4 regions of the Salinicola sp. RZ23 genome follow, and region 2 is predicted to be linked to each of the others. Evidence: predicted binding sites of a transcription regulator. Region 2 holds the regulator's gene; each other region holds the start of a gene.
What was found. Region 2 encodes LexA, which represses DNA repair genes until DNA is damaged. Its sites were predicted from a motif close to TACTGTNTANNTANACAGTA; they were not measured.

Region 1: a site for LexA is predicted at 3,485-3,504, ahead of recA (recombinase RecA). Genes of this name have one in related genera too.
Region 3: a site for LexA is predicted at 2,729-2,748, ahead of DOM67_RS04635 (DUF1654 domain-containing protein). Genes of this name have one in related genera too.
Region 4: a site for LexA is predicted at 2,271-2,290, ahead of DOM67_RS03450 (PA0069 family radical SAM protein). Genes of this name have one in related genera too.

The regions. Positions count from the first base shown of each region.
Region 1 covers NZ_PZJK01000007.1:406,182-411,868, forward strand. Annotated here, with positions in the region: gene alaS (alanine--tRNA ligase) at 1-1,109, opposite strand, end outside; gene DOM67_RS08030 (regulatory protein RecX) at 1,714-2,169, opposite strand; gene recA (recombinase RecA) at 2,264-3,331, opposite strand; gene DOM67_RS08040 (nicotinamide-nucleotide amidohydrolase family protein) at 3,610-4,137, opposite strand; gene DOM67_RS08045 (hypothetical protein) at 4,296-4,481, opposite strand; gene mutS (DNA mismatch repair protein MutS) at 4,769-5,687, shown strand, end outside.
Region 2 covers NZ_PZJK01000015.1:106,070-111,756, reverse strand. Annotated here, with positions in the region: gene DOM67_RS15325 (hypoxanthine-guanine phosphoribosyltransferase) at 1-9, opposite strand, end outside; gene nagZ (beta-N-acetylhexosaminidase) at 78-1,094, opposite strand; gene DOM67_RS15315 (TetR/AcrR family transcriptional regulator) at 1,174-1,830, opposite strand; gene lexA (transcriptional repressor LexA) at 2,113-2,760, shown strand; gene dinB (DNA polymerase IV) at 2,773-3,834, shown strand; gene purU (formyltetrahydrofolate deformylase) at 3,872-4,720, opposite strand; gene DOM67_RS15295 (ribonuclease J) at 5,034-5,687, shown strand, end outside.
Region 3 covers NZ_PZJK01000005.1:182,788-188,474, forward strand. Annotated here, with positions in the region: gene DOM67_RS04625 (methyl-accepting chemotaxis protein) at 1-1,369, opposite strand, end outside; tRNA gene DOM67_RS04630 (tRNA-Gly) at 2,173-2,246, shown strand; gene DOM67_RS04635 (DUF1654 domain-containing protein) at 2,471-2,710, opposite strand; gene DOM67_RS04640 (hypothetical protein) at 3,024-3,344, opposite strand; gene DOM67_RS04645 (hypothetical protein) at 3,757-4,053, shown strand; gene DOM67_RS04650 (YqaE/Pmp3 family membrane protein) at 4,263-4,421, shown strand; gene DOM67_RS04655 (DUF6314 family protein) at 4,536-5,003, opposite strand; gene DOM67_RS04660 (EamA family transporter) at 5,021-5,687, shown strand, end outside.
Region 4 covers NZ_PZJK01000004.1:148,602-154,288, forward strand. Annotated here, with positions in the region: cobalamin riboswitch at 1-155, shown strand, start outside; gene DOM67_RS03445 (TonB-dependent receptor) at 328-2,172, shown strand; gene DOM67_RS03450 (PA0069 family radical SAM protein) at 2,309-3,406, shown strand; gene DOM67_RS03455 (glycosyltransferase family 2 protein) at 3,670-4,449, shown strand; gene DOM67_RS03460 (lipid-A-disaccharide synthase N-terminal domain-containing protein) at 4,446-4,739, shown strand; gene DOM67_RS03465 (glycosyltransferase family 39 protein) at 4,756-5,687, shown strand, end outside.

The DNA of each region.
Region 1 (5,687 bases), on a different contig from region 2:
AGCGCCGCTTCGAGCAGCCCCATGCCGTGGTCGAGAGTCCGTGCGAACTGCTCCTCCTCCTTGAGCAGCACGCGTTCGATCTGCTCCCGCGCCTGGCGCAGTTCGGGATAGGCCTCACCCATCTCGGCGTCGAGCGCCGCCACCAGCTTGTGGAAGAAGGTGCCGCTGGCGCCGAGCTTGTGACCGTGGCGGATGGCGCGGCGGATGATCCGCCGCAGCACGTAGCCGCGCCCCTCGTTGGAGGGCAGCACGCCATCGACGATCAAGAAGGCGCAGGAGCGAATGTGGTCGGCGATCACGCGCAGTGACGGCGTGGTGGTATCGGCGTGACCGGTGAGCTCGGCGGCCGCCGCCAGCAGCGCCTGGAACAGATCGATCTCGTAGTTGGAGTGCACGCCCTGCATCACCGCCGCCATGCGCTCCAGGCCCATGCCGGTATCGATCGACGGCTTGGGCAGCGGGTGCAGCTCGCCGTTGGCATCCCGGTCGAACTGCATGAAGACCAGGTTCCACACCTCGATGTAGCGGTCGCCGTCCTCTTCCGGGCTTCCCGGCGGGCCACCCCACACCTCGGGGCCGTGGTCGTAGAAGATCTCAGAGCACGGGCCGCACGGGCCGGTGTCGCCCATCTGCCAGAAGTTGTCCTCGTCGAGCCGCGACACCCGCGCCGGATCGACGCCGATCTCGTCGACCCAGATGGTCGCCGCCTCTTCGTCGCTGTGGTGCACGGTGACCCACAGACGCTCCTTGGGCAGCCCCAGCACCTCGGTGATGAAGGTCCAGGCAAAGCGGATCGCATCGGGCTTGAAGTAGTCGCCGAAGCTGAAGTTGCCCATCATCTCGAAGAAGGTGTGGTGGCGCGCGGTGTAGCCGACATTATCGAGGTCGTTGTGCTTGCCGCCGGCGCGCACGCAGCGCTGGGCCGAGGTGGCGCGCACGTAAGGCCGTGGGTCGCGCCCCAGGAAGACATCCTTGAACGGCACCATGCCGGCGTTGGTGAAGAGTAGCGTCGGGTCGTTTTCCGGCACCAGAGAGGCAGAAGGCACGATGGTGTGTCCGCGCTCCTCGAAGTAGTTCAGGAAAGCCTGTCTGATAGCTGCGCTTTTCATAAACAATCCGTAGCGAGAGTCCGTGGCAGAGTCCATGGCGAGAGTCCGTGACAAGAGACCCCGGCGAAGGACCTTGGCGAAAGTCCGTGACGATAGGCGTGCCCACGGCGGCAAACGGACCACGTGGCGACGCGCAGACGGCCGTCTCAGCGGGCAAGGCGCTGCCCCCTGCGGCCATCGCAAGGCGCGTTAGTATAACGTGGTCGACTGTGAGTCTGTCGAGTGCGACACCCATGTCGCCGCCATTCGCCACTGCCGGGCGGGTCGGATCCCCCTCTCCGGCGTGCACCATGCCCCTGATGGGCAGGCGTCCTGTCACCCGTGAGGAGGAGAACGCAGACAGCGGCGCGCACAACAGCTGCGATGAAGGAGCGTGGCGCTGGGGGCGAGGTGAAGAGACTCTGCGAAAGGATCGCGGCGAGAGGGGCACGGTGCGAGGGTCGAGAAGAAACGATGCGAGAGCAGCGCACCAAGGGTGCGCTGCCAGGTGAGGCTGAGAATGAAGCGCCAAGGCAAGGCGCGTGAGACGAAGAGCGCACGCGCGGGGCAAGAAAGAGCGCGCAAGCCAGTGAAAGAGCGGCGCCACGCCAACCAGCCCGGAGGCTCAATCCTCCCAGGCGTGGCGCATGGCGTGGCGCACCTGATCGAAGCCGAATCCGCGACCGGCCAGGAAGCGTTCGCGCTTGGCCCGTTCCCGGGGCGTGCTACCGGGCCCCGTGAAGCGCTTGGCCAGGGCCTGACACGCCAGGTCCTGCCAGTCCGGCGCCTCCGCCTCGAACGCCAGCGCCGCCAGGGCGTCGTCGATCCCGCGCTGGGCCAGGTCACCGCGGATCCGCACCGGGCCGTGACCGAGCTGCACCCGGGAGCGCACGAAGATCTCGGCGAAGCGCGTGTCGGACTGCAACCCCTCCGCGGCCAGCGCATCCAGGGTGACGGCGATCTCATCACGCTCGACGCCCTTGGCCGCCAGACGCTGCTCGAGCTCGGCGCGGCTGTACTCGCGGCGCGCCAGCAGCGCGATCGCCCGCTCCCGGGGTGGGATGTCAGCAGCATCAGCCATGGCGTGCCGCCCTCCTCGGCGCCGACCTGAACACCAATCTTTCCCTCGACCCAACCTTCGCCGACTTCAATCCAACCTTCGCCTACATTTCGATCTACAGCAGCGAGTCGTTGGCGTCGTCGGCCGCAGCCTCGGCTTCCTTCTCTTTTTCCTTCTCCTTGGGCGCGGCGACAGCCAGCAGCTGGGCGCGAATCTGATCCTCGATCTCGGTCATGATCGCCGGATTCTCCTCCAGGTACTGGGCCGCGTTGGCCTTGCCCTGACCGATCTTGCTGCCCTTGTAGCTGTACCAGGCACCGGCCTTGTCGACCAGGCTGCACTGCACGCCCAGATCGATCACTTCGCCGGCATGGTAGATGCCCTTGCCGTAGAGAATCTGGAACTCGGACTGGCGGAACGGCGGCGCCACCTTGTTCTTGACCACCTTGACCCGGGTTTCGTTACCGGTGACCTCGTCACCCTGCTTGACCGAGCCGATGCGGCGAATGTCGAGACGCACGCTGGAGTAGAACTTCAGCGCGTTGCCGCCGGTGGTGGTCTCGGGGCTGCCGAACATCACGCCGATCTTCATGCGGATCTGGTTGATGAACACCACCATGCAGTTGGCGTTCTTGATGTTGCCGGTGATCTTGCGCAGTGCCTGCGACATCAGACGCGCCTGCAGGCCGACGTGGGAGTCGCCCATCTCGCCCTCGATCTCGGCGCGCGGGGTGAGCGCTGCCACCGAGTCGATGATGATGACGTCGACGCCGCCGGAGCGCACCAGCATGTCGCAGATCTCCAGCGCCTGCTCGCCGGTGTCCGGCTGCGACACCAGCAGCTGGTCGAGGTCGACCCCCAGCTTCTCGGCGTAGCTCGGATCGAGCGCGTGCTCGGCGTCGATGAAGGCGCAGGTCTTGCCCTGCTTCTGAGCCTGGGCGATCACCGACAGGGTCAGGGTGGTCTTGCCCGAGGATTCGGGGCCGAAGATCTCGACCACGCGGCCATAGGGCAGACCACCCACACCGAGAGCGATGTCCAGTCCCAGCGAACCGGTCGAAACCACCGGGATGGCGGTGCGTGGCGTGTCGCCCAGACGCATCACGGTGCCTTTGCCGAATTGGCGGTCGATCTGCGACAAAGCCGCGCTGAGTGCCTTGCTGCGGTTTTCGTCCTGTGCCATGAAAGTCTCCTGTGAGTGCGTCGAAGACGAGCCTTGGAAAGCTGGCGTCGTGGAGTGGCGGCCGGAAAAGTGAGCCCGCCGCCTCTGGACACTCCGTCAGCCGGCTCGGCTCGGGAATCCGCGGCGACGGGCGAGACGGCCAGGCCGCCCGATCACTGTATGATTAGCCAGTAGTATGGCGAAAAAAATCGCTCGCGCCTATATCCTCGCGTCGATTTTCCGCATGCGTCGCTGCATTTTCCGGGATCGCGCCCGGCGAGGCCAGCGCCAAGTGCCGCTCAGGCCTCGGCGACGAGGGATTCGAGCAACCCCGCCAGGGCGATCGCTACCGCCTGCGCGCGCACCGTGGCACGCTCCCCCGGCAGCCGGAAGCACGCCACCCGCTGGGCCTCGGCGTCGCCCCAGGCGAACCACACCGTGCCCACCGGCTTCTCGGCGCCGCCGCCGCCAGGGCCGGCCACACCGCTGATCGCCACACCGAGCTCGGCGCCGCTGTCGCGGCAGGCGCCGGCGACCATCTCGCGCACCGTGGCTGCGCTGACCGCGCCGTGCGCCGCGAGCGTCTGCTCGGACACCCCCAGCATGCGCTGCTTGGCGGCATTGGCGTAGGTGACGTAGCCGCTGGCGAAGTAGCCCGAACTGCCGGCGATCGCGGTGATCGCCTCGGCCACGCCGCCGCCGGTACACGACTCCGCCGTGGTGACGAAGCAGCCGGCGGCCAGGCACGCCTCACCCAGGCGTCGGGCAAGCACCTGCGGGTCCTGATCACTGCCGGGAGGCAGCGGATGGTCGGTGGGCAAGCTCATGGCGTCTCCTGCGGCTCGGGCGCTGCACCGGTCTCGTCTGCCGGGCAGGCGCGTCGTGTCATGCCAGTGATGGTATGCGAGTAATCTCAGGTGAGTAGTATGCGAGCTTTGCGCGCCGACGCAACGCGCTCAATCAACGAACGCACCCACGCGGGCGGCTATTCGGCGTCGCGCGGGTAGGTGGGCGGCAGCGGCTGCGCGTGCCCCCCGGCACACAGATCGGCGACCGCGATCTCGAGCAGGATGACCGCCAGTTCGCTGACGTTGACGTTGCGCCGGTTGGCCTCGATCGAGAGCAGCCTGAACGTGGAGTCACTGAGGTGATTGAGCACCAGACGGGCCATGAGGGGGTCCTCGATGCTGATTTCACCCACTGTAACGATTCGCTCGCCGCCAGCGAGACTGAAAACACTACACCTCGGGCATGAACCGGCGTCACCCCCGCCCGGCGATCGGCGATGCAGCGACGCTGACCCCCGTGATAACCTTCAGCCTTTCTCCATGCTTCGCCGGCGCCGCCGGCCCGGGCCCTGCCTCGCGCCTCGCCGCGGACCGGCCCGAGGCCGCGGCGCCCCCGGCGAGGCTCGTGCCCCATTGATGCCCCACGATACCGAGAGAGCCTCCTAAAGCCATGCAGGATACGGCCGCCAGCAAAGCCCAGCAGCACACGCCGATGATGGCGCAGTACCTCAAGATCAAGCGCGAGCACCCCGAGGTGCTGCTCTTCTACCGCATGGGCGATTTCTACGAACTGTTCTACGACGATGCCAAGCGTGCCGCCAAGCTGCTCGACATCACCCTGACCGCGCGCGGCCAGTCCGCCGGCTCCCCGATTCCCATGGCCGGCGTACCCTATCACAGCGCCGAATCCTACCTGGCACGGCTGGTGCGCTCGGGCGAGTCGGTGGCGATCTGCGAGCAGATCGGCGACCCCGCCACCAGCAAGGGCCCGGTCGAGCGCCGGGTGGTGCGTATCGTCACCCCCGGCACACTGCACGACGAGGCGCTGCTGGACGAGCGCCGCGACAATCTGCTGGTGGCCCTGCACCGCCACGGCGAGCGCTGGGGCATCGCCTGGCTGGAACTCTCCAGCGGCCGCTTCGCGGTGCTCGAGGTCGACGGCGAGGCCGACATGCAGGCCGAGATCCATCGCCTGCAGCCAGCCGAGCTGCTCGCCGCCGAAACCCAGGACCTGCCGCCGGCGCTGACCGAGCGCACCGGTCTGCGCCGTCAGAACGACTGGCACTTCGATCTGGAGACCGCCAACCGCCTGCTGTGCGACCAGTTCCAGGTGGCCGATCTGCGCGGCTTCGGCTGCACCCATCTGGAGGTCGCGCTGGTCGCCGCCGGGGTGCTGATCGACTACGCCCGCGACACCCAGCGTTCACGCCTGCCCCACGTCAATGCGCTGAACATCGAGAGCCGCGACGACGCGGTGGTGATCGACGCCGCCAGCCGCCGCAACCTGGAGATCGACATCAATCTCGGCGGCAGCGGCGACAACACCCTGGCCAGCGTGCTCGACACCACTACCACGCCGATGGGGTCGC
Region 2 (5,687 bases):
TTGGGTCATCGTATTCCGTATCAATAGCAGCGGGCGGCCACCGGCAGAGCCGGCGCCGCCTCTGGACAGAGGGCGGATCACTCCGCCTCGTTGAGGGCTTCCAGACGGGCATGGGTGCGCCGCCAGCGCGAGATCACCGCCAGCGACTCGAGGCTCGGCCTGGCGCGGGCGTAACGCAGCTTGGCGATCCGCGGCGCCTGGCGTCCGCTGCAGGCATCCACCACTTCCCGCGCTGCCGCGGGATCGTTGCAGATCACCGCCATGTCACAGCCGGCGGCCCAGGCCGCCTCGGCGCGTGCCGCCGGGGTACCGGCAGCGTGGGCGGCGGCCATGGTCAGGTCATCGGAGAAGATCGCCCCCTTGAACCCGAGCTCTTCGCGCAGCAACCCCAGCCAGCTGGGCGAGAAGCCCGCGGGGCGCTCGTCGAAGGCGGGAAAGATCACATGGGCCGGCATCACCGCATCGAGCTTGCCTGCCAGCCGCGCAAAAGGCACCAGATCGTGCGCGCGCAGCGCCTCCAGCGAGCGCGAATCCCGGGCCACGGCGTGGTGCGAATCCTGACGCGCCCCGCCATGCCCGGGAAAGTGCTTGCCGATGGCGACCATGCCAGCGTCATGCAGACCATCGATGAAGGCGCCGGCCAGCGCCGCGACCACCTCCGGGTCGGGGGAGAAACTGCGCGAGCCGATCGCCGGCGACTGGTCATCGTCGAGGTCGAGCACCGGGGCGAAGGTCAGGTCGAAACCGCACGCTGCCATCTCCATGCCCAGCAGCCAGCCGGTATCCAGCGCCAGGGCCAGAGCCGCCTCCGGCGCCTCGGCGAACTGTCGCCCCAGGGTCGCCATCGGCGGCAGCCGGGTCACGCCCTGCTTGAGCCGCTGCACGCGACCGCCCTCCTGGTCGACGGCGACCAGAATGTCCGGTCGGCAGGCGCGAATCTCGCCGATCAGCGCCTGGGTGGTCCCCGCATCCGGGGTATTGCGCGCAAACAGAATGACGCCCCCGACCTCGGGGCGCGACAGCAGCCGCCGCTCTTCCTCGCGCAGTCGAGTGCCCTCGACGTCCAGCATTACCGGACCCAGCGGTTGTGTCATAGCCGTTACCTGAAACCGTGAAGCGCCCGATTCTAGACGACCCGTCGGCGTCATGACAGAGGGCGCTGCCGCTACCGTGTCAGGTCGCTGCTGGCTCAGGCGACTCCAGCGGTGCCAGCATGCCCGCCGCCACCACCGGCTTGAGCCGCCGGATCAGATCGCGCACGGTGACATGCTCGTGGTACTCGTTGTCGGCGATATCGCGCAGCGCATCCAACCCAGAGAGCGTGAACACCACGGTTCCAAGCATGAAGTGGAGGCGCCAGAAGCGCTCCGCCTCCGGCAGCTCCGGCGTGGCCAGCCGCAAGCAGGCGACGAATCGGTGGAAGGTTTCGCCGTAGTGCGCCTGAATATAGCGCCGCAGATGCCCCTGGGCCTGGGTATAGGCCAGCCCAAGAAGCTTCATGAAGATCTTGAGACTGTGGCGCTCCGCCGGCACCTCGAGCACGCTTTCGGCGAGGCGTTCGAGCAGCACCTCGAGGGGAATGGTCTGCCCGCCATAGTGGCGTTCGAGCCCGTCGAGCGCGTGATTGAGACGCTCGGCGAAGGGGTCGAGGTAACGCGCGAAGACCGCCTGGATCAGTGCCTTCTTGGAGCCGAAATGGTAGTTGACCGCCGCCAGATTGACCTTGGCCCGGGTAGTGATGTTGCGCAGCGACGTTTCGGCGAACCCCTTCTCGGCGAACAGCACCTCGGCGGTGTCGAGAATGCGGGTCACGGTGTCGGATTGGGCCATGGACTACCTCTTTCCTGTCGACATCGGGGGCTGCTCGCTGACACCGAAGCTGCCGGCCGACGCCTGTCGAATCAGCTGAAAAACGCCTGTTTAAAACGCTTTTGAATCTAACCACTCCCGGCGCGGCGGCACAATCGCGGCAAACGTCGAAGGCACCCTGCCGCCCTCTTTTCCTTGCCCACCCTTTTCCCTTTGTCTACCCCTTTCCCTGCCCAGCAGGACTGGATACAATTCCAGACTGTATACATGACCAAGCCCTGACAGGCCCCGGGGAGACGCCCAATGTCGAGACCGCTCACCGCCCGGCAGCAGAACGTCTACGATTTCATCGTCAAGACGATGACCGAGTTCGGCTATCCACCCACCCGCGCCGAGATCGCCAAGGCGCTGGGATTCCGCTCCCCCAACGCCGCCGAGGAGCACCTGCGCGCGCTCGATCGCAAGGGCGTGATCCGCATGATTCCGGGGACCTCCCGCGGGATCCGCCTGCCCGCTGCGGCCGGCGCACCCGAGCCCGTCGAAGCCGTCGAGACGGGGCTGCCGATCGTGGGTAACGTCGCCGCCGGCAGCCCGATCCTCGCCGCCGAGCACATCGACCGCTACTGCCCGCTGCCGGCCGACTACTTCGCCCCCAGGGCCGACTACCTGCTGCGCGTACGCGGGCTGTCGATGAAGGACATCGGCATTCTCGATGGTGACCTGCTCGCCGTGCACCGTACCCAGGAGGTGCGCGACGGTCAGATCGTGGTCGCCCGACTCGACGACGAAGTCACGGTCAAGCGCTTCCAGCGGCACGGGCGCCGCGTCACCCTGCTGGCGGAGAACCCCGACTTCGCCCCCATCGAGGTCGACCTGGAGCATCAGCAGCTGGATATCGAGGGCCTCGGCGTCGGGATCATCCGCGGCGGCAATGGCCTGGGCCTGCAGTAGACGCCAACGGCCATGCGCAAGATCCTCCACGCGGACTGCGACTGCTTCTACGCCGCGGTGGAAATGCGCGACAACCCCGGGCTGCGCGACCTGCCGCTGGCGATCGGCGGCAGTGCCGACAAGCGCGGAGTCATCGCCACCTGCAACTACCCGGCCCGGCGCTATGGCATCCACTCGGCGATGCCCACCGCGCGCGCCCTGCGGCTATGCCCCGAGCTCAAGCTGCTGGCGCCGGACTTCGACCGCTACCGCCGCGTCTCGCATGACATCCAGGCGGTCTTCCACGAGCTGACCCCGCTGGTGGAACCGCTCTCCCTCGACGAAGCCTATCTCGACGTCAGTGAGGTCACCCGCTTCCAGGGCAGCGCGACCTGGATGGCGCACTGGCTCAAGCAGGAGGTGCTCGCGCGTACGGGCATCGTGGTCTCGGTGGGCGTGGCGCCCAACAAGTTTCTGGCCAAGATCGCCAGTGACTGGGACAAGCCGGATGGCCTGTTCGTGATTCCACCCACGCAGATGGCGAGCTTCATCGAGGGGCTGGCGGTCAACAAGCTGCACGGGGTCGGCCCCGCCACCGCGGCCAAGCTGGAGGGGCTGGGTATCGCTACCTGCGCCGAGCTGCGCGCACGGCCGCTGGAGCAGCTGATCGATGCCTTCGGCAAGTTCGGCCAGCGCCTGCACGAGCTGGCCCACGGCATCGATGACCGTCCGGTCAACGTCACCCGCGAACGCAAGTCGGTCAGCGTCGAGACCACCTACGACAGCGATCTGCCGGATCTCGCCCAGTGCCACCAGGCACTGGCACCGCTGATCGCCCGGCTCGACGAGCGCCTGGCCCGCCACGGCAACCCCGATATCGGCAAGCAGTTCGTCAAGGTGCGCTTCCACGACTTCACCAGCACCACCCAGGAGACCGGCGCCCGGGGCGTGATCCATGCACGCTTCCACGAACTGCTGGAGAGCGCCTGGCAGCGCGGCGGCCGCCCGGTGCGTCTGCTCGGGGTCGGCGTGCGCCTGGCCCCGGAGGCCGAGCAGCGCCAGCTCAGCCTGTTCGACGGCGAGCAGCCGACCTGACGCCGCAGGCGAGAGGCCGACCACACCGGGGCAGAACTCAGGAGAAGACGACGGTCTTGTTGCCGTGGATCAGCACGCGGTCCTGCAGATGCCAGCGCAGGCCACGTGCGAGCACCGCCTTCTCCACGTCGCGCCCCAGCCGGACCAGGTCCTGGGGCGTATGGCAGTGCGACACCCGCTGAATGTCCTGCTCGATGATCGGCCCCGCGTCCAGCTCCTGGGTGACGTAGTGGCAGGTCGCACCGATCAGCTTGACCCCACGCTCGAACGCCTGGTGATAGGGCTTGGCACCGGCGAAGGAGGGCAAAAAGCTGTGGTGGATATTGATGATGCGACCGGCATAGCGCTCGCACAGCGCCGGCGGAAGGATCTGCATGTAGCGCGCCAGCACCACACTGTCGGCGTCAGCCGCAGCGATCAGCCGTTCGACCTCGGCGAATGCCGGCGCCTTGTCGGCGGGGTCGACGCTCACCCGATGGAAGGTGATGCCGTGCCACTCGACGAGCGCGCGCAGATCGTCGTGGTTGGAGATCACGCAGGGGATATCGCAATCGAGCTCCCCCGCCGACCAGCGGTAGAGCAGGTCGACCAGGCAGTGCGACTCGCGCGATACCATCAGCACCACCCGCTGACGCCGGCTGGCATCGCTGAGTCGCCAATCCATCGCGAACTCGCGGGCGATGCTCTCGAACTCGGCACGGAAGGCCGCGGCGCCGAGCGCCTCCGACTGAATGTCGTAGCGCATGAAAAAACGCCCGTTATCCAGATCGGAATGCTGGTTGGCCTCGATGATGGAACCACCCTGGGCGGCGATGAAGCCCGAGACCCGGGACACGATCCCGACCCGATCGGGGCAGGAGACGATCAAACGATAATTGTGCGGCATAACTCACGCTGACAGGGTCGAAGAAACGAAAAGTCGCCGCGCAACGACGGGCGCGACGACGCAACCTGCCTCGGCAGCGGCGGGACAATGCCCGCCGCGATCGGGGCTGCGGCATTGTACCCGATTCGCCGTGGCTGCGGCGCTCGCCTCGCCGGGCTCAGATCCCGGTTTGAGCGGGTCGAGAACGATGCCTTATAGTGAGTCGAGACTTTTCCCGTTAAGGAAGCCGATGTTTCGTCCGCGCGTGCACATTCGCCCCCGTACCTATCCGCCTCTGCTGTTTCATCCGTTGGGCGGTTGCGGTGAAATCGGCATGAACCTTTCGCTCTATGGCTACGACGATCACTGGATCGCGGTCGACTGCGGCATGATGATCCGCCAGGATCTACCCGACTCACCGCTGCAGATTCCCGACGTGGCCCATCTGGCCGCGGAGGGCATGATCCCCGAGGCGGTCTTCATCACCCATGGCCATGAAGACCATATCGGCGCCCTGGCCTGGATCTGGCCCCACTGGGGCTGTCCGGTCTATGCCACGCCGCTGGCGATCGAGATGCTGCGCGCCAAGTTCCTGGAACGCGGTCTGCGCACCGATGCGCTGTGCCCGGTGACGCCCGCCAGCAGCGTCGAACAGACGCCCTTCACGGTCAGCTTCGTGGCGGTCACCCACTCCATTCCCGAGAGCTGCGCGCTGGCGATCGAGACGCCGGGGGCACGCGTGCTGCACACCGGCGACTGGAAGCTCGATCCGGCCCCGCTGATCGGTCCGCCGATCGACTCGCGCCCCTTCGAGCGCCTGGCGCCGGTGGACCTGGTGGTGGCCGACTCGACCAATGCCGACGTCGAGGGCCACTCGCGCAGCGAGTCGGAAGCCGGCGCCGCCCTCGAGGCGGTGATCCGCGAGTGCCGAGGACGGGTCGCGGTCAGTTGCTTTGCCAGCAACCTCGCGCGCATCCAGTCGCTGGGG
Region 3 (5,687 bases), on a different contig from region 2:
AGATATCGTCCATGATATCGGTGACGCGTCGGATGGCGACCACCACCTCCCGTATGGTACTGCCAGCCTCCTCCGCCAGGGTAGAGCCTTCCTGCATCTGCGCCACCGAGCCCTCGATCAGCGCCTTGATCTCACCCGCGGCATCGGCACTGCGGGTAGCCAATTGGCGCACTTCTCCGGCCACCACGGCGAACCCTCGCCCCTGCTCACCGGCACGGGCCGCCTCCACCGAGGCGTTGAGTGCCAGGATATTCGTCTGGAAGGCGATGGAATCGATCAGCCCGATGATATCGGCAACCTGCTGCGAGCTGGCGGCGATGCCATGCATGGTCTTGACCATACGCTCCATCATCTCGCTCCCGCGCTCGGCGGTGGAGGAGGCATCTTGCGCCAGGCGGCTGGTCTCGTGGGCATTGTCGGCATTCAGCTTCACGGTAGCGGTCAGCTCTTCCAGGCTAGAGGCGGTCTGCTCCAGAGCGGCAGCCTGTTGCTCGGTACGTGAGGAGAGATCAGCATTGCCGGCGGCGATCTCGTGGGAGCCGATATGGATTGAACCACTGCTATCGCGTACGCCGGCGATCACGCCGGAGAGCTGCTCCACCATGCGTCGCATGGCGAACAGCAAGCTATGGCCATCGTTGGGTCGAGTCTCGATGTGGATGTCGAGGTTTCGCTCGGCGACCTGATGGGCAATCTCGGCGACACGTCGCGGTTCCGCGCCCAGGCTTCGGGTAATGCCAGCGATGATGTACCAAGAGAGCAGTATGCCCAGCAGCAGCACCACGCTGATGATGGCGATGAAGAGGACACGCATATCTGCATAGTCTTGAGTGCCTTGGCGATATTCGGCATCGGCCACGTCGAGCTGTAGCGCCATCAGTTTCCCCAAGGCCTGGGAGACCGGATCGATATGCTGGTAAAGCGAATTGACGGTGAAGTTCTCCAGAGCTGCGGCATCTTGCTGACTCAGGATGGTCTGGAGCTGATCCACCGTGGCATCGGCGCTCTGCAACAGCGGCTTCAGCTCGGCGATGAGACGTTTTTCCCGCTCGACCAGGGAAGTCCCCAGATACGCCGACCAGGTTTTATGGCTGGTCTCGCGCGCCTCGGCCACGTTGTGCGCGCCCTCGGCCCAGCTGATGTTACCGTTGCGTACCTTGTGGGAGGTATCGACGATATTGACGGCATATTGATCGGCGATAGTTGAGAGCTGGCGTAGTGGTACCACCCGATCCTCATAGACGGTCTTGAGACTTTGCAGGGTCGTCTTCGTCTCGTACATCCCGAAGAATCCGATCCCTATCAAGGCGAGGGAGAATAGCCCCACCAATGAAGAAAGTTGCCGAGAGACTTTCATCTGCTTGAACATGGCGTGTCCTCTGTGTGCATCAAAGGTCGTGTTTAAATCGCTTTCGTTTGGCTACCCTGGCGCTCGGAGGCCGACGTAGTAGTTGTCAGTCGATGCGGTATACGCCATTCTCTGCTAATATTATTGTTGCTATATAATTATATTTACATTCAGTTACACTTTTTATTATGACCTATAATTCGGAGCTAGCCTAGCGCTATGGAGGCTGAAATCGTCCGTTCACATCGAGGAGCGGGAGGCTCCATCAGTATGAGGTGGGAGGAGGTTTTCGACAGGCAAGGGGCGGTTTCCACGCGAGTAAGGCCAAATGCATGATCGGGCCTTTTTTGGCCGTGACGATGCCGCGATCAATGATAGAGATGTCCAGATCTCATCTGTTTTATAGAGACCTATCAAAATCAGGTTGGGCGAAATGAGATACTATCGTTGTCCTTTGCCCGCAGGGAGGAAGCTTGATACCGATCACGGATGACGATACCAGGGGCCGGAGTTGCCGCAGTCTTTCGGCAGGATAGAGGCAGGATGAGGGAAAGACCGAGTGCGCCACGCGAGGGCTTTTGCTTGCTGGATGTTGGCCAATCATGATCATGGCCAACTGCGACCGCCACCGACCTCAGCGTGCCATCTATATCGAGTCGCGGGTGGATGTGTCTCAGGGCTAGCGAGGGGGCGGTGGGCAGTGCCGGGCGGGCCGCAGGTGCATCTGCCATGCCGCTGTCGGAGGCCGCCGCCGGCCGCTGCACGTGCTTTCTTGCGCTCTCCGCTTGCCAAACCTAAGTGATTGGAATTATTATTGAAAGCCTGCGGGTGTAGCTCAATGGTAGAGCAGAAGCTTCCCAAGCTTAAGACGAGGGTTCGATTCCCTTCACCCGCTCCAGATTGCCCCTCTTGATGTCCTGCCTTACCCCCGTCATCACACTGTTCTGCAGTCACGTATGTTTCGCTGGCCTGACGTCTGCGTCTTGGCGGCGTTGCGGTATCCATGGCAGCGCTCCCTCGTCGGCCTCACGCATCATCTGACGGAGACTTCGTCTGGTTCAGGCATCGTCGTGCCAGGCTGGCAGGTAGCGTCTGCGGGCGCGCATCCTCACCAGGTCGCGCTCAGGCGATCTCCGTGGCCTGAGCGCGCCAGCTCAGCAGCACATCGTCGGCGGTGATCGAGATGACGCGCATGGCCGCCTCGCCCGCCAGGCGGGTCATCAGTCGGGACCAGTCGTCCTGGGCTTCGCCAGGCTGGCGCACGATCACCAGTTGCTGACGCCGATGCTGGACCGCGGCCTGAATGGCGCGCGAGACCCGGCGGGATAGCCGCTCGTAGGGCGAAGGAAAAGCGAGAATCATGACGTCTCTCACTCGAGTACGTGTATTTATATACAGTATAGAGGGCGATGCGGCCTGTGGTAAAGCGGCCACATTGCGCCGTGCCGTGCCGTGCCGTGCCGTGCCGGGGCGAGCTGGTGCTGATGGGCTGGGCGATCGTCAGCGCGTTGGGGGTAGCGGAGCTGCCGTCTTTACACGATCGATAGCGCGCATGCTGGTGTTTCGCCGTTCGCTTGGCCTTGACGCGATGCAGTCGCCTGCGCCGCCAGTAGCTCATGGCGGCCACGAAAAAGGGGCCACAGGGCCCCTTTTTGTCACCGCCGGGCGGCGAATATCACTGGCTCTTGATAGCGTCGCCGGCTTCGACACTGTGGCCTTCGGCGTTGATCTCGTCGAGTGACTTCGAGTCTTCGATGTTGGTCGCACCGTCGGTTTCCGACTCCATCGCGTCGAGCGACTGGTTGGTTGCATCACTGCCGCCGGAGAAGGAGGAAGTATCCTTCTCACCGCTGGCAGTGACGCCGGAACCCGTTGCCAGCGGCTCCTGATTGGCCTGATGTGCGTCCTTGAGTGCGGCGCTATCGGCGAGCGCGGTACCAGCGAGGCCCAGGGTCAGGGCAGCGGCGAAAGCGACGGTCGCGAGTGATGTTCTCATGACAAATTCCTTTTGTGCTGAGGGAGTCGAGGGCAGTAGCTAGCGCGCTACGCCTGATTACACTGTAGCCGGTTTGCAAGCGCGTCAGGTTGAACGGCGCGCGATGAGCAGACCATTCGGCATATAAGACGTAGCTTTGGGCATGTTTTCAGCCGCCGCTGCGATCACGCCTTGTCCGGTGTCTCATCCAAGGCGTCTCGTCCGCCAATGAGCCCTCCTGGAAGCGGTCGAGCGCGGGACAATACTTGAACTCGCCCCGCCGTGGCGTCATCTATACTAGTGGATCGAACACGGTAGACGTTCGAGTACGAGGCTGGTTGAAGAACGCTGGGCGTTCCAACAGTGTCGTGGCTTGAAGCGAGTCAGTAGAGAGTACCCGGTTGGACAACGCCCGAGAGGGCAGGAGAGTGTCATGAATGCGCGCGACTATCTGGCCAAGCAGGGTATTGCGCTGGACAAGGAGGAGGACAAGCCGCAGTCGCTCGAGGAGAAAGCCTGGGCCCGGGCGCGTGAAGCCGCCGAACATGGCCCGCGTAGCGGCACGCCGCACGATTGGGAGGATTGGGAACGCTATCACGAGGCGCTGGCCAGTGGTGCTGCCGAGATCCAGGGCAAGCACAGGCCGCGTGATGGTGAGTGTGACGAGACCGAGCCGAGCACCGGCAAGACCGGAGATGACGAGGGATCTGCGCCACATCACCGACGCTAGACAGCAGGATTGCGCAAGTCCAGCTATGCTGGTGAGCAGCCGAGCGGATCGACGCCGAAGGCGTCGGCCATGCTAGCGTCAAGGCGCCGTTGCGTGTCGGTCGGCTTCGGTGACGATGGCGGTGATGAAGAGGCGCCGCAAGGGACTGTTCTATCAAGGCGGGCGTTGGCGCTGGAAAACGCGAACGTGGCCGCAGCAAAGGAGGCTACATGGATATCATCCGTATCATCTTCGCCATCATTCTCCCCCCGGTGGGTGTATTCCTGCAGGTGGGCCTGGGGCTGCAGTTCTGGATCAACATCGTGCTGACGCTGCTGGGTTATATCCCGGGTATCATCCATGCGGTCTGGATCATCGCCACGCGCTGAGTCGCGATGAGAAAGCACAGATGAGAGCAGAGGGCCGGTTTAGACCGGCCCTCTGTCGTTCATGGGGTCTTGATAGGCGCTTTGTGGGTGTGGCGTGAGCGCTGGGCACCCGGGTCACGCCAGCCGATAGTGGTAGTGCAGGGTCTCATCCTTGCGTGGGCCCAGAATGCGCCAGGCGAGATCGAAACCGTCCGGTAGCAAGTGCAGACGGGCGCTGTAGGCATCGGCGGCACACTGATGGTGGTGCTCGCTCACCAGGGTGTCGCTGTCGGCGGCAACCAGGTCGAACAGTGCCACCGCCGCATCGCGGCCGCGGCGTTCGTGGGCGAGCGCCACGCGCTCGGGCTGCAGGCGCCAGCAGTACAGGTTGCGCATCGCTACCGGCTGCTGTCCGGCCAGGGTGAAGTGGCCGCTCTCGTGAAAGCGTATCTCGTCCCCATTGGCGACCGCCTGCACACTGCCTTGACCGTGTCCGGACCAGCCCGTGCGCGAGCCGGCGCCGGCCTCGGCGGTGAACGCGAAACGCGTGACTTGGGGCAGCAGGGTCTGCAACCGTATAATGGCTGTCAACTCGTCTGTCATCAAAAGGTTGACCTTAAATGTCGTATCTCGTCGGCGTCACGCTGCTGTGGGCCTTCTCGTTCAGTCTGATCGGTGTCTACCTGTCGGGGCAAGTGGATAGCTATTTTGCGGTGGCCACTCGGATCGTGCTGGCGACGCTGATCTTTCTGCCGCTGCTGCGCCCGCGGGCGATTTCCCCTGCCAGCCGTCTCGGTCTGATGACTGTCGGTGCGCTGCAGCTCGGTGTGATGTATCTGTTCTTCTATCACGCTTTCCTGCTTCTGAGCGTGCCCGAGGTGCTGCTCTTCACCATCTTCACGCCGCTCTATATCACCCTGATCGACGATCTGCTGGCGAGGCGCTTCTCACCGCGTTATCTGCTGATGGCGGCGCTGGCCGTGGCCGGGGCGGCGGTGATCCGCTACGACGGCGTCAATGCCGGCTACTGGATGGGCTTTCTGGTGGTGCAGGGTGCCAATCTCTGCTTCGCGCTGGGACAGGTCGGCTATCGCCATCTGGCCCGGGGGCTACCTGCCGGCGTCGCCCATCGCCATCTCTTCGGCTGGTTCTACCTCGGCGCGCTATGTGTGGCGCTGCCGGCGTTCTTGCTGCTCGGTGATGGGCAAAAGCTGCCGACCAGCGGGCTGCAATGGGGCGTGCTCGGCTGGCTCGGGATCGTGGCGTCGGGGCTCGGTTACTTTCTGT
Region 4 (5,687 bases), on a different contig from region 2:
CGCGTCAGACATCGGCGGACTTTCTGTGTCCAGCCACTGTGAGCAGCGGCGCCCACTTTTGCGGCGCGCCATCCACTCATGGGAAGGCCCGGTGTCGGGTGATCGAAGATCACCGCGCGTAAGTCCGGAGACCGGCGTCGTTCTCTTCACTGGTTGATGCGGAGGGCTCGAACCAGTGACGACATCGTTCGTCGGCCGCCCAAGGTGGCCGGCACATTCGTCACGCCATTCCCTCCCATCGCGTCATCGCAACACGAGGAACCGCCCGCGACGCCTTCGGCGCCGCGCCCAAGAACGGTTCCGATACGCGTTTGGGGATCATCTTTCATGGGTTACCGTCCTACCACCATGGCCCACGGCGTCGCCGTGGCCCTGCTGCTGCAAAGCGTCGGCGCCGCAGCCCAGCAGCTCGACGACGTGCAGGTCACCGCCAACCGGCTGCCACAGTCGCAGGCCGACGTGCTCGCCAGCACCACCATCATCGACCGCGCGGAGATCGAACGCAGCCAGGCCGACAGCGTGATCGACCTGCTGCAGAATCGCGCCGGCATCGAGATCACGCAGAACGGCGCACCCGGCACGACCACCAGTCTGTTCATGCGCGGAACCGAATCCGACCACACCCTGGTGCTGGTCGACGGCGTGCGCATCAATGCCGCCACCAGCGGCGGTGCCAGTCTGGAGTTCCTGCCGGTCGAGGCGATCCAGCGCATCGAGATCGTGCGCGGCCCGCGCGCCGCCGCCTACGGCGCCGATGCCATCGGCGGCGTGATCCAGATCTTCACCCGGCGCGGCGGCGAGGGTACCCAGGCAGCCTTGTCCCTGCGTGCCGGCGACCAGCACACCCAGAAGCAGAACCTGTTCGTCTCCACCGGCGATGCCGAGACCCGCCTCAACGCCAGCCTGTTCCGGCGCGACGGCGACGGCTTCAACACCCTCGCCAGCGACACCAGCGGTGAACGCGATGGCTTCCAGCGCGGCGGCGGCCAGTTGGGGCTGTCGCACCGCTTCGGCCCGCATGCCAGCCTGAGCCTCAATGCGCTGCGCCAGGATACCGACGCCGACTATGACGACTGTTTCCCGCTGAATGCCACCGCTGCCAGCAACGACTGTCGTACCGACGGCTATCTGCAGACCTTCGGCGGCCGCTACGATCTGGCCCTGGCCCCCGACTGGGACATGGCGATCACCGCCGGGCACTTCGACGAGCGCCGCGAGGAGCGCTACGCCGGCGAACGCTACAGCGTCACCGAATCGCACCGCAACGAGCTGGGCATCCAGCACAGCTTCACCCGCGCCAATGGCGTCGACACCCTGGGGGTGGACTACCGCCAGGAGCATGTCGACTTCGACTCGGCCAGCCCGTTCGCCGGCCGCTACGCCAAGGATAGCCGCGAGAACTACGGCCTCTACGGCATGCTGCAGCGCGAGTACGGGCGCCACGAGCTGAGCGGCTCGCTGCGCTACGACGACGACTCGCGCTTCGGTGACGAGACCACCGGCAGTGCCGGTTACGCCTATCATCTGACGCCGGCCCAGCGCCTCGGGGTGGTCTACTCGACCGCGTTCAAGGCCCCCAACCTGATCGACCTCTACGGCCCCTACGGCAGCAACCCCGACCTCGACGCCGAGACCTCGCGCAACCTGGAAGCGTTCTGGGCCATCGAGCATGACGCCTGGAACGCGCGCGTCACCGCCTTCGAGAATCGCATCGACGATCTGATCGCCTTCGATCCGGCCTTCGTGCCCTATAACGTCGATCGTGCGCGTATCCGCGGCGTCGAGCTGAGCGGTGGCTGGCACTCCGCCGGTCTCTCGCTGCGCGCCAGCCTGACCCACCAGAACCCGGAGGACAGCGACAGCGGCGAGCGCCTGAAGCGTCGGGCCAGGACCTTCGGCCGCGTGGACGCCGATTACACCCTCGGCGACTGGCGCTACGGCGCCACCCTGCGCGCCGCCGGCGACCGTCGTGACACCCGCTACACCGCCCCGTACGGCGACACCACCGTCGGCGGTTACGGCATCGTGGATCTGCGCACGGCGTGGCAGGTGACGCCGCAGGTCGAACTCTCGGCCAAGCTGGATAACGCCTTCGACCGGGATTACACCCTAATCGAGGGCTACAACACCCAGGGCCGCTACGTCGAGGCCGGCGTCAAGCTGACGCTTTAACAGCCCATCCCGATGGCACCCTTATCCGTTGGCGGCCACTGCCAGGTACGGGTGTGCTGAAGCCACGACCCGTGCTTTGCGTCGTGACGACCCCGTGATACTGTATGTTTGAACAGCACCCAATCACGGAGTCGTCATGTCGTCTCCCACCCCACCGCGCGATCCCTACGCCGCATCACCGGGCCCGCTCAAGGGCCGCGGCGCGACCTTCAATCCACACAACCGTTTTCAACCGAGCCATACCGAAGCCTTCGACGATGGCTGGTGGCAGGAAGCGCTGCCCCAACGTATCCCCACCCAGATCCAGCACGAGACGCCGCGCCGCGCGCTCTCCTGGAACCACTCCCCGGACCTGGGATTCGACCGCTCGCTCAATCCTTATCGCGGCTGCGAGCACGGCTGCATCTACTGCTATGCCCGTCCCAGCCACGCCTACTGGGATCTGTCACCGGGAATCGACTTCGAGACCCGGCTGATCGCCAAGCAGGGGATGGCGGCGCGACTGCGCGAGGAGCTGTGCAAACCCGGCTACCGCTGCCAGCCGATCAACCTCTCCGGCAACACCGACTGCTATCAGCCGATCGAGGCCGAGTACGGTACGACCCGTGAGCTGCTGACGCTGCTGCTCGAGTGCCACCATCCGGTCACTCTGGTGACCAAGAGCGCACTGATCCTGCGGGATCGCGAACTGCTGGCGGCGCTGGCGGAAAAGCGCCTGGTTCGGGTCTTCATCAGCCTCACCAGCCTGGACAACGAGCTCAAGCGTACGCTGGAGCCGCGAACCGCCTCGCCGGCGGCCCGGCTCAAGACCCTGCGTGAACTCGCCGCCGCGGGCATTCCGGTGGGGGCACTGCTAGCGCCGGTGATTCCGGCGATCAACGACCACGAGATCGAAACGCTGCTGGAGCGCGCCGCCGACGTTGGCGCCACCAGCGCCAGCTGGACCCTGCTGCGCCTGCCGCATGAAGTGGCGCCACTGTTCGAGGCGTGGCTCGAGGCACACTACCCGGAACGCGCCGGCAAGGTGATGAGTCTGATTCGCCAGTCGCGTGGTGGCACCAGCAACGACAGCCGCTTCGGCCATCGCATGCGCGGCGAAGGGATCTTCGTCGATATGATCGAGCAGCGCTTCCGCCGCGCCGCCAGCCGCCTGGGACTGCAGCGGCGCCCCGATCAGGGGCTCGACACTCGCCTCTTCCGCCCGCCCCATCGGCAACAGGATCTTTTTCTTTGAGTTCCTCATTGAGCTTCTAATAACGCCGCCACTTTGGCACGATGAACCATCCGCTTTAAGTTTCCTTTAAGACGCGCTCGCCATCATGCCCCCATTCGACATCCGGTGGCGGCGCATGTGGCGCCATCGTTTGCTTTTTCATCGCGCGCCTTTCATAAAGGGCGGATCTCCAGCGCACGATCGGCGTGCCCTCCTGCCAGGAGCGGCAGGCGTGACGTGACGGAGCGTCCAATAAAAGTCCCATCGCCAGGAACTCAGCGTCAATGCATTCGCCACAGCTCTCGATTCTCATTCCCGCCAAGGACGAAGTCGGCAATCTGCCGGGTCTACTCGACGAAATCTCCCGCGCCCTGCAGGAGGTCGATCACGAGGTGATCGTGGTCGACGACGCCTCGAGCGACGGCTCCTGGGAGATGCTGACGCGCCGTGCCGCGGCCGATTCGCGCCTGCGTCCGCTGCGTCATGCGCAGAGCGCCGGCCAGAGCACGTCGGTCTGGCAGGCGGCCTGGGCCGCCCGCGGCACCTGGCTGGCAACCCTAGACGGCGACGGCCAGAACGATCCTGCCGATCTGCCGCGACTGTTCGAACGCGCCTCCCGGGGCGATGTGGTGATGGTCGCCGGCCACCGTACCAATCGCCGCGACGACTGGCTCAAGCGGGTCTCGTCGAAGGTCGCCAACCGGGTTCGTTCAGCGCTGCTCAACGATGCCACCCCGGATACCGGCTGCGGCCTCAAGATCGTGCGCCGCGATGCCTTCCTCAACCTGCCCTACTTCGATCACATGCACCGCTTCCTGCCGGCGCTGGTGCGATCCCAGGGCGGAGAGTGCGTGTCGCTGCCGGTCAACCATCGCCCGCGTGGCACTGGCGCCTCGCACTACGGCCTCAACAACCGCCTGTGGGTCGGTCTGGTCGATATGGTCGGGGTGATGTGGCTGCGCCGGCGCAGCCGCCTGCCCGCAGCGATCGAGCCGCTGGCCGTGGCCGAGCGCCCGGCACCGGGGGCAGTGCATGCACCGATCGACGGGGAGGCCCGCGCATGAGTGCCGAGTGGGTGTGGGTAGCGATCGGGTTCGTCGGTCAGGCGCTGTTTTCGGCGCGCTTCATCGTCCAGTGGCTGGCCAGCGAGCGCGCCCGTCGCAGCATCGTGCCGGTCGCCTTCTGGTTCTTCAGTCTGGGCGGTGGTGCTACCCTGCTCGCCTATGCTCTCTATCGGCGCGATCCTGTGTTCATCGCGGGCCAAGGCGCCGGGCTGATCATCTATATCCGCAACCTGATGCTGATTCGACGCGAGAAGCGCGAAAGCGCCACACCCAGCCACCCCTCGTCCTGAGCGGATGCCCAAGGCCATGCGATCTTTCCTCGACGACCCCTCCCAGGCGCACTATCGGCGTGCCTGGCTGCTGCTTTTATTGCTGGCGATCGTGCTGCTGGGTATCGGTATCGGGCTGCGCGATCCCTGGCCCGCCGACGAGCCACGCTTCGCCCTCAACGCGCTGGAGATGCTGCGTACCGGCCAGTTCTGGTTCCCCCATCGCGGCGGCGAGCTCTACCCCGACAAGCCACCGGTGTTCATGTGGGCCTCGGCGCTCTCGATCTGGCTGACCGGCTCGGTACGCCTGGGCTTTCTGATCCCGACCACGCTCAGCGCCCTTGGCGCCCTGCTGCTGGTGGTCGATCTCGGCCGGCGCCTGCATGGGCGGCGTGTCGCCCTGCTCTCGGGCCTGGCACTACTGACCGCGTTCCAGTTCGTACTGCAGGCCAAGACCGCGCAGATCGACATGATGCTGACCTTCTTCACCACCCTCGGCGCCTACGGGCTGCTGCGCCATGCCCTGCTCGGGCCGGCCCGACGCTGGTGGCTGATCGGCTGGGCGGCGATGGGTATCGGGGTGATCACCAAGGGCGTGGGTATCCTGCCGCTGGCGCTGCTGCCGGCATGGCTATGGTTCGGCTATCGCGGCCGTGCGGTGCGGCTGAGCCTCAAGGAGCTGCTGCTGGGGCTGGGGGTGATGCTCGCCTGCATCGCCGCCTGGGCCATCCCGATGATGCTGATGGCCAGCTTCAGCGGCGATCCGGCACTCGCCGCCTACCGCGACAATATCCTGTTCAAGCAGACCGGACAGCGCTACGCCGACTCCTGGACCCATCTGGAGCCGTGGTACTACTACGTCGTCAAGGTACTGCCGTGGGCCTGGATGCCGCTGGTGCTGGCGCTGCCGTGGGCACTGCCGGCCTGGTGGCATCGCCTCAAGCGCAGTGATGCACGGGTCTGGATGCC